DNA from 2 places in the Micromonospora sp. NPDC002411 genome. Region 1 is predicted to be linked to the other one. Evidence: riboswitches for the same ligand, from Rfam matches in the RefSeq annotation. Region 1 holds a riboswitch; the other holds the start of a gene.
What was found. Region 1 has a riboswitch for cyclic di-AMP ahead of ACWCO3_RS16660 (C39 family peptidase). Riboswitches for the same ligand answer to the same signal wherever they lie in the genome.
Positions count from the first base shown of each region.

Region 2: linked by a shared signal. The riboswitch ahead of ACWCO3_RS16845 (C40 family peptidase) and the one ahead of ACWCO3_RS16660 (C39 family peptidase) in region 1 are both predicted to bind cyclic di-AMP.

Region 1 is NZ_JBSFBM010000124.1:10,810-15,049, reverse strand. It holds gene ACWCO3_RS16665 (alpha/beta fold hydrolase) at 1-735, opposite strand, end outside; gene ACWCO3_RS16660 (C39 family peptidase) at 881-1,729, opposite strand; cyclic di-AMP (ydaO/yuaA leader) riboswitch at 1,962-2,103, opposite strand; gene ACWCO3_RS16655 (hypothetical protein) at 2,389-3,159, opposite strand; gene ACWCO3_RS16650 (hypothetical protein) at 3,291-3,677, opposite strand; gene ACWCO3_RS16645 (acyltransferase family protein) at 3,771-4,240, opposite strand, start outside.
Region 2 is NZ_JBSFBM010000126.1:13,003-17,242, reverse strand. It holds partial or broken gene ACWCO3_RS16860 (zinc metalloprotease) at 1-62, shown strand, start outside; gene ACWCO3_RS16855 (pyridoxamine 5'-phosphate oxidase family protein) at 130-687, opposite strand; gene dcd (dCTP deaminase) at 787-1,365, shown strand; gene ACWCO3_RS16845 (C40 family peptidase) at 1,425-2,465, opposite strand; cyclic di-AMP (ydaO/yuaA leader) riboswitch at 2,479-2,614, opposite strand; gene ACWCO3_RS16840 (N-acetylmuramoyl-L-alanine amidase) at 2,851-4,240, shown strand, end outside.

The DNA.
Region 1 (4,240 bases):
GTCGAGCAGCGCCAGCACGGCCGCCGGGTCCTCCACGTGCGCATTGTGGCCGAGACCGGGCAGCGTGGCGACCGGCACCCCGTACTCCTTGAGTTGTTCGTCGCTGACCATCGGGTCGTGTTCCCCGCGCGCCAGCACGACCGGCGCGTCGGTCGCCGCCAGCAGCGCGGCCAGGTCGGGCTCGCCGACGGCGAACGCGGTCGGGTCCATGGCGAGACGCCACCGGCCGTCGACCTGACGCAGGCCGGCGTCCACCACCGGATGGTCCGGCGGGACCAGGCCGGCCAGGCCGGACACCCGAAGGTAGCGGCGTGCCGCCTCGGCGCGGGTGGCGAACCAGCTGACCGGACGGGCGGCGAGGCCGGCGGCGCGGGCCAGCTCGTCGGGTGACCAGACGGCCTTGATGCCCAGCCCGACCACGGCGTCCACGGGCGCCCCGGCGGCGTTCGCGGCCAGCGCGAGGCCGACCACCCCGCCCAGCGAGTGCCCGAGCACGACGAGCCGGTCGCCGAGCGCCAGGCCGCGCGCTATCCGGTCGGCGAACCCCGCAAAGGTGTACGACGGCAGCGGCTCCGCCCAGCCGTGGCCGGCGAGGTCCGGTGCCAGCCACCGCCCCGCCCAGCGCTGCTCCAGCAGCGGCGCCCACGGCAACCAGACGTCCCCGGTCGTGCCCATTCCGTGCAGGAGCAGCAGGACCCGCCCGCGACCGGCTTGACCACCCGATTCATCCACCACGGCCGCAGTCTCCCACGGTTCACGGCCCGGTACGAGAGTCGTCATCCACGCCGCCTCCCGCGCGACGCTGACGGCACCGACGAAAAACGCCGCGGGCGCCGCCCCCTTGTGGGGGACGACGCCCGCGGCGGTCAGCGTGCCTGGGTCAGGCGGAGTAGCCCCGGCTGGCGATCCAGTTGGCCAGGTCGATGGTGGTGATCCAGTACGACGGGTCGGCCGCGTTGGCCGAGTCGGCGATCCGCACGGTGCGGCCGTTGTCCTTGTAACCCACGACGGCGATGTAGTGCCCGCCGCCGTAGGAGTGGTAACCGCCGTTGGTGTCGACGGCGTCGCCGACGACGTTCGCGACCACGCCACGGCCGTCGGTGATGGCCTTGACGACGTCGGCCTGGAGCCGGTCCATCTGGGCCGGGCTGGGGGCGCCGGCGAACATCCGAGTCCGGTACGGGGAACCCTTCACCTCGGCGTTGAGGACGCGGGTGGTGTCCTCGGCCGAGTTGGTGCCCATCTCGGTGGTGCCCAGCTCGGCGCCGAGCTCCTCCTGGGTGCGGTCGATACCGGTGGCGCTGAGGGCGTTCCGGGTGGCCGCCGGGCCGCAGTTGTAGTACGTGTTCTGCGCCTCGTAGTCGTAGTCCAGCACCTTGGTCGCGGGTGGCTTCGGCGGCGTCGGCTTACGGGTGAGGTCGGGGTTGGCCTTCGCCTTGGCCGCCGGCGACGCGGCGCTGGTGGCCGGGGCGGCGGTGCTCGGCGCGGCGCTGGCCGACGGGGACGCCTCACGCACCTCGCCGCGGGAGGCGGCAACGTCGCTGCGCATCTCGGCGACGGTGGTCGCGGTGCGCTGGCCGGCGGGTGCGTCGTCGGCGGTGGTGAGCAGGGCGCCGGTGGTGGTGGCGATCGCGAGGGCCGCGGCGGAGGCGGCAACGATCTGGTACGGGCGCTCGGTGGCGAAACGGCGGAGCTGACGCTGCAGGGTGTGCTTCACGGGGTCCTCCACGGATCGGGGGGAGAGCGGCACACCGGCGACCGGACCGGTATCCGGGCAGGCGCCAGCGCGCGGACCGTGGTCCGCGGATGGTGAACCGCTCAGGGGAACGCCCGGCGTGGCCGGGCGGTGAGGCGATGACCCGGGGGTCAGCTCACCGTCACTGGACGAATGAGCGGGGGCACCGCTGCGCCGTGGAGGCGAGGGAACAACCGAGGGGTGGAAAGGTGCTGCACGAGGATGGAACTCCTTCCGACACCGCCTACCGGGTTAGCTGACGGATTCGGGCGGGAAGATCGCCCTACCGCGGGCTGTGGCTCGCGGATTCACCCCGGACTTACTGGTGGGTCCCCGGTTCGTTCATCACGATTGAGCGGGTCGGCGCGGCGTCGCCTCTTGCGATCGGTTACCGCACCGGACGGGACGACAGTACTGGCCCGTCCGCACCCCTGCCAAGCCAGCTCCACCTGCGTAAACCTGAAATAGCGTAGCAATTTCTGCGCGTATTGCCGCTGACGTGACTCGATGGGACAAGCGGTTACGGTGACGCCTACGGGCGACAACCGGACAGGCCGCCGAGAATGCGACCAGATTCACCGGAAGAATCGTGCCGATCGCGCCGGACGCCCGATTCTCGGTCGGCGTGAGCCGGCTCACGTCACGGATCGGGCTCAACTCGCCCGCGCCGGCCGCCACCGCGCCACGACAGCGGGTCGGAACACACCGGTCACCGCCCGGCGCGCGGGTAGCGGGTTCGGTCGCAGCCGGGCCGCCGCCGCGCAGGTCTCCGCTGCGAGGGCTCGCGCTGAGTCGGCAGCCAGTTCCGCGTCCCGCCAGGCAGCACGCTCCCGGGATGCGGCGGCCTGGTAGTCGGCCAGCCTGGCGTCCCGGATCGTCCGGCTGAACAGCACCTCCTGCTCGACCGGGTGCCGCCGGGGATCCCAGCCGCGCCGGTGCGCGAACACGTCGCCGAGCTGCGCCATGCTCAGGTCACCCCGCCAGTACGCCGTCATCGCGGCCCGGTGCAGGTAGCGCTCGCGGGCGGCGTACTCGGCCGGGGTGCGGGGGGTCTGCGGGGTGGGCAGCGCCTCGGCGCCCGCGAAGCGACGGGCGGCGGTGTCCGCCTCGTCATAGGCGCACCAGGCCCGCTCCATCTCCTCCTGAGCGGTCAGCCAGTCAGCACGTCGCCGCTGCGCGGTCCTGGCCGCGCCGGTCGCGGCGACCGCTACCTCCTCGGCGTACCGGCGCAGGTCGGCAGCCTCGGCGGCGGCCACCTCACGAGCGGTGGGGGCGGCCGTGCGCGGGTCGTCCGAGGGTGTGTCCCGCTCGGGGCGGGCCACCAGCAGGGCGAGTACGCCCAGGGCCAGCAGGAACAGGGTGGACCAGATGGCGGCGGCCTGCGGCACCTCGGTCACGAACTGGTAGAAGACGGCGGTCTCCATGGTCGGCACCTCGGGAGAGAGCGATGCGATGGGGAGCCCCACCGCCACCGGGCCAGGGCGGAGCACGGGCCGGTGGGGCGCGGAGCTGGTGGGTCGACAGGCGCGGCGGGCGGGACGCTCGTCCCGGTGACTCAGCGCCCGGGTGGCGCCCGGGGTGCCCGGCTGCTCGGGCCGTGGACCAGGGGCAGCCGGTCGGACCCGGCCGCGCGCACCGGCAGCGGGCCGGTCCGGGCAGTGGCCTGGTCGCCGGGCGGAGCCGATTGCGGGTCGACCGACCACGCCGAGGAGAATTCCTCGACGGGCTCCTCGGTCGTCGCCTGCGCCTCGTGCACCGCCCCCTGCGCGGAGGTGGACGGGCAGGTCGCCGGGAGTGCGCCGAGGGCGAACGGAGTTGGCACAGCGGCCGAGGCCGGGCCCGCGCCGAGCGCCAGGGCCGCGACGACGGCGAGGCTGGTCAGCACCCGCGTCGCCCAGCGCGCCACCCACCACAGCGGACAGGTGAACGCGACCGGAAGCACGACCTCACGCTACCGTCGTGCCGACCTCGACGCACCGACCACGGGCGTGTCGTCGCACGCCGCGCCGAACCCCACTGAGCAGGGTGGACGGTGTCAGCGCGAGTCGGCGTACGTTGATCGACCGTTGGTCTGCTGCCCGCTCTCCCCGGCGGCGTCGGGACCGCCCGCGCGTTGGCGGGGGACGGACGCCGGACGAGCTGGGCGGCGCGGTGCGAGTCGACGCATCATCGGCGTCTCCACGAAGCGGTGCAGCAGCCCGGCGAGGACCAGGTTCACCGCCAGGAAGCCGAGCACCACGGCCGGCCCGCGCCAGCCCGTGAACCCGGTCCCCCAGTCACCGCTCCACCGCAGCACGCTCGTCATCACCAGGACGTGGACCAGGTAGAAGGCGAAGGAGACCTCCCCGAGCCAGACCAGCGGCCGGGACCGCCACGGGGAGCGCTTGTCCCGCACGTCGGCGTCCGCGGCGGCGGTGATCACCAGCAGGTACGCGACGGCGAGCAGCGTCGTCCACAGCTCCGCGCGGATCCACTGAGCGGCCGCCACCCAGGTGCCCACGAAGA
Region 2 (4,240 bases), on a different contig from region 1:
AGTTCACCCCTGGTCAGGCCAGCCGCATGATCACCGCCTGGAACGCCTACCGCGCGGCCTAACTGCTCCGCGTACAACCGGTGTCGGCTCCGTCACGACGGAGCCGACACCGTCGTGTCAGAGCCCCGGTCAGGCGGCCGTGCACTGCACGTCACGGCTGAGGCGGGTCGGCCGAGCCTGTGGCACGGCGACCGGCGCGGCCGTCGCCGACGGGGCGTGCGGGTCCAGCCAGACCCGGACAGCCGGCCGGCTCGGCGTGACACCCGGGACGCCGGCGACGTGCTGCTCGCGGCGGGTCAGCATGGCCACGTCGACGGTGAACTCGAACAACCGCCAGTCGACCTGCTGCTCGGCCCGGGCACTCTGCGCCAGCCGCGCGACCCGGACCGGATCGGTCACCGGACGAGCGTGCCCCGCCAGGTAGGCCTCGTCGTCGCTCTCCTCCGGGGGGAACGAGTGCAACGCGTAACGGCCGTCGCGTTCGAGGTCACGGCGCTTCGGGGAGTCGATGATGAAGCAGAAGAGACCTTCGTCCGTGATGACCGGGGAGACCGGGTGAACCCGGGGCCCGCCGTCGGCGCGGACCGTGGCCAGGTAGCCGAAGCCCGGCCCGTACTGCTGAAGGAGAACGCGGATCCCGTCGGCGAGTCGGGGCTCGTCGGCGGCGAAATCGGACCAGGAAGCCATGCGAGCATTCTATCGAACAAATGTACGACGGGCGACCTCGACGCGCTGGTCACCGGCACCGAATCCGCCCGGTTTCGGCAACGCCGCTATGGTGGTCCGATGCTGCTCTCCGACCGCGACCTGGTCTCCGAGATCAAGGCCGGCACGCTGGGCCTGGAGCCGTTCGAGCCCACCCTGGTCCAACCCTCCAGCATCGACGTCCGACTCGACCGGCTGTTCCGGGTCTTCAACAACCACCTCTACACCCACATCGATCCGGCGATGCAGCAGGACGACCTGACCTCGGCGGTCGAGGTGCCCGACGGCGAGCCGTTCGTGCTGCACCCGGGGGAGTTCGTGCTCGCCTCGACGCTGGAGGTCATCTCCCTGGGTGACCAGCTCGCCGGCCGACTCGAAGGCAAGAGCTCACTGGGCCGGCTCGGGTTGCTCACGCACTCCACCGCCGGCTTCATCGACCCCGGCTTCTCCGGACACGTGACGCTGGAACTCTCCAACGTGGCGAACCTGCCGATCACCCTCTGGCCGGGCATGAAGATCGGGCAGCTCTGCATCTTCCGGCTCTCCTCGCCGGCCGAGCACCCGTACGGCTCGGTGGTCTACGGATCCCGCTACCAGGGCCAGCGGGGCCCCACGCCGAGCCGCGCCTGGCAGCACTGGCGCACCTGGCCGACCCGCTGAACCCGTGACGACGAGGGCCCGCCGCGACGGATCGCGACGGGCCCTTCGGTCACTCCCGATCAGCCTGGACGGCCGTAGCTGTGGATCGGGCCGTCGTCGACCTTCTTCATCTTGACCGGTTGGCCTGCCTGCGAGGCGTGCACCACCCAGCCGCCGCCGACGTACATGCCGACGTGGTGGATGTCGCTGTAGTAGAAGACCAGGTCGCCGGGGCGCAGGTCGCCCTTGCTGACGTCCTTGGTGACGCGGCTCTGCTGGGCGGCGTTGTGCGGCAACGACACACCGGCCTTCGCCCAGGCGGCCAGCATCAGCCCGGAGCAGTCGTACGAGTTGGGTCCCTCGGCGCCCCACACGTAGGGCTTGCCGATCTGTGCGCAGGCGAACTTCACCGCGACGCCCGCGGCGCCGCCGGGATAGCTGCCGGGGCAGGGCGCCGGGCGCAACGAACCACCGCCACCGTTGCCGTACACCTTGAGGCGAAGCTTCTGCAGCCGGTCGATCTCTTCGTTGATCTGCTTCTTCTTCGCGGCCAGCTGAGCCTCGGTACGGGTCAGCTGGGCCACCATCTCGTCCAGCGGCGCCTTCTGCGCGGCCAACTCGTCCCGCAGGTCGGCCACCTCGCGTACGTCCTGTTGCTGGTTGTGCGCGAACCGGTCGAGCATTTCGAGCTGACTGACCACCTCGCTCGGTGACCGGCTGCCCAGCATCGCGTTGACGGTCGACACGGTCTCACCCTTGTACGCCCGCACGGCGAGGGCGCTGACCTTGTCCATCGCGGCGTCGACCTGCTGTTCGAGCGGGGCGATGCGGGTGGCCAGAGCGTCCGCCTGCTTGCGCTTGACGGCGAGGTCGGTCCGGGTGGCGTTGTGCCGTTCGATGATCGGTTCGAGTTTGTTCCAGTCCTCGTCGATCTGACGCTCGATCTCCGCGACGGACGGGTCGGCGTGGGCCGCCGTGGCGCTGCCCGTCAGGACGACGGCGACGCCGACCAGCGCGGCGAGAGCGGTGGTGAAGCGGGACCAGCGTGGGCGCGGCACGATCGGCGTCGGGCCGGCTGCTGCCGACCGCTCGGACGACGGCCGCGGGGCATGGAGTGCCACCGGGGTTCCGTACTCCTTCTTCCTGACCGCCTACCGGGTTAGCTGACGGGTTCGGGCGGGAAGTCGGCGCCCTACCGCAGTGGCTGCGGATTCACCCCGAGGGACCTGGGTCCCCGGTTCGCTCGGAAACGACTCGGCGGTGTCGGTCCGTTACCGCCCGGGCTGGGCGGAGCTGCTATCGGGCCGACGAATGACCAGAGTAGAGACGCCTGTTACCAATCCGCAACCCGTGCGGCCGTGACACTCCGTACCGATCGAGTGGGGGTCACCGACCCAGTGTGAAGATTTCCTTCTGAGCGAGTCGATAGATGGAAAGGTATTGACGCGGACTCTCCAGCGGCGCGATGGTGACCTGACCTCTACCCGCGAGAATCTAGGGGGTTCGATGCACCATCCAACCCTGTCGACCGGCTGGCGCGCACTGCTCGCCACCACCGTCATCGCCGCCGCGAGCGCGGTGCCACTCTCGGCAGCGGCCGCCGCCGCACCCACCACCGATCGCCAGCAGCAGTACGCCGCTGCGGCGACCGAGTACGGCGTACCGACCGGTGTGCTGCTCGGCGTCTCCTACCTGGAGTCCCGCTGGGACAGCAACGCCGGCACACCGAGCACGAGCGGTGGCTACGGCCCGATGCACCTGACCGACGCCCGCCACGTCGCCGCTCTACCCGGGCGCGGCCACCACGATGCCGGTGCCGAGGACCCACGCGGCGACGACTCCCGGCCCGCCCGGGTGCCCGCGCCCCGACCCGCCGAGGCCCCCGCGCCGGCCGCCGCCGCGTTGCAGACCGTGGAAGCCGCAGCCGCGCTGACCGGCGCCACCCCCGAGGCGCTGCGCACCGACGCGGAGGTCAACATCCGGGGCGGGGCTGCGCTGCTCAGCGCGTACCAGCGGGAGTTGGGTGCACCGGTCGGCGCGGACACCGACCCGGCGGCCTGGTACGGCGCGGTGGCCCGCTACGCCGGTGCGGACAGCGCCGACGCCGCAGCGGCCTTCGCCGACGAGGTCTTCACCACCATCGCCGCAGGCGAGTCCCGGGTGACCGACGACGGGCAGCGAATCACCCTGCCGGCGATCGCGGTACAGCCCCAGCGCTCCTGGTTGGACCGGCTGGGCCTACGCCGGCTGGCCCGCCCGGACGGGGTGGAGTGCCCGCGCACCATCTCCTGCGAGTGGATCCCCGCACCCTACGAGGCGTTCGGCGACGGGGACTACGGCAACCACGATCTCTCGGACCGGCCCGCCCGGCAGAAGATCGAGTACATCGTCATCCACGACACCGAGGCGAGCTGGGCGACGACCCTGAAACTCGTCCAGGACCCGACGTACGTGAGCTGGCACTACTCGCTGCGCTCGGTCGACGGGCACATCGCCCAGCACGTGAAGACCAAGGACGTCGGCTGGCACGCGGGCAACTGGTACGTCAACGCCAAGTCGATCGGTCTCGAACACGAGGGCTTCGCCGCGCAGGGCACCTGGTACACGGAGGCGATGTACCGGACCTCGGCGAAGCTGGTCCGGCACCTGGCGCTGCGGCTGGGCATCCCGCTGGACCGCCAGCACATCATCGGCCACGACAACGTGCCCGGCACCGTCGCCTCGACCGTGCGGGGGATGCACTGGGATCCAGGCCCGTACTGGGACTGGACGCACTACTTCGACCTGCTGCACGCGCCGCGACTGGACACCGGCACCCCGGCCACCGGGCTGGTCCGTATCGACCCGGACTACGCCACCAACCAACCGGCGTTCACCGGATGCGTCACCGCAGGTG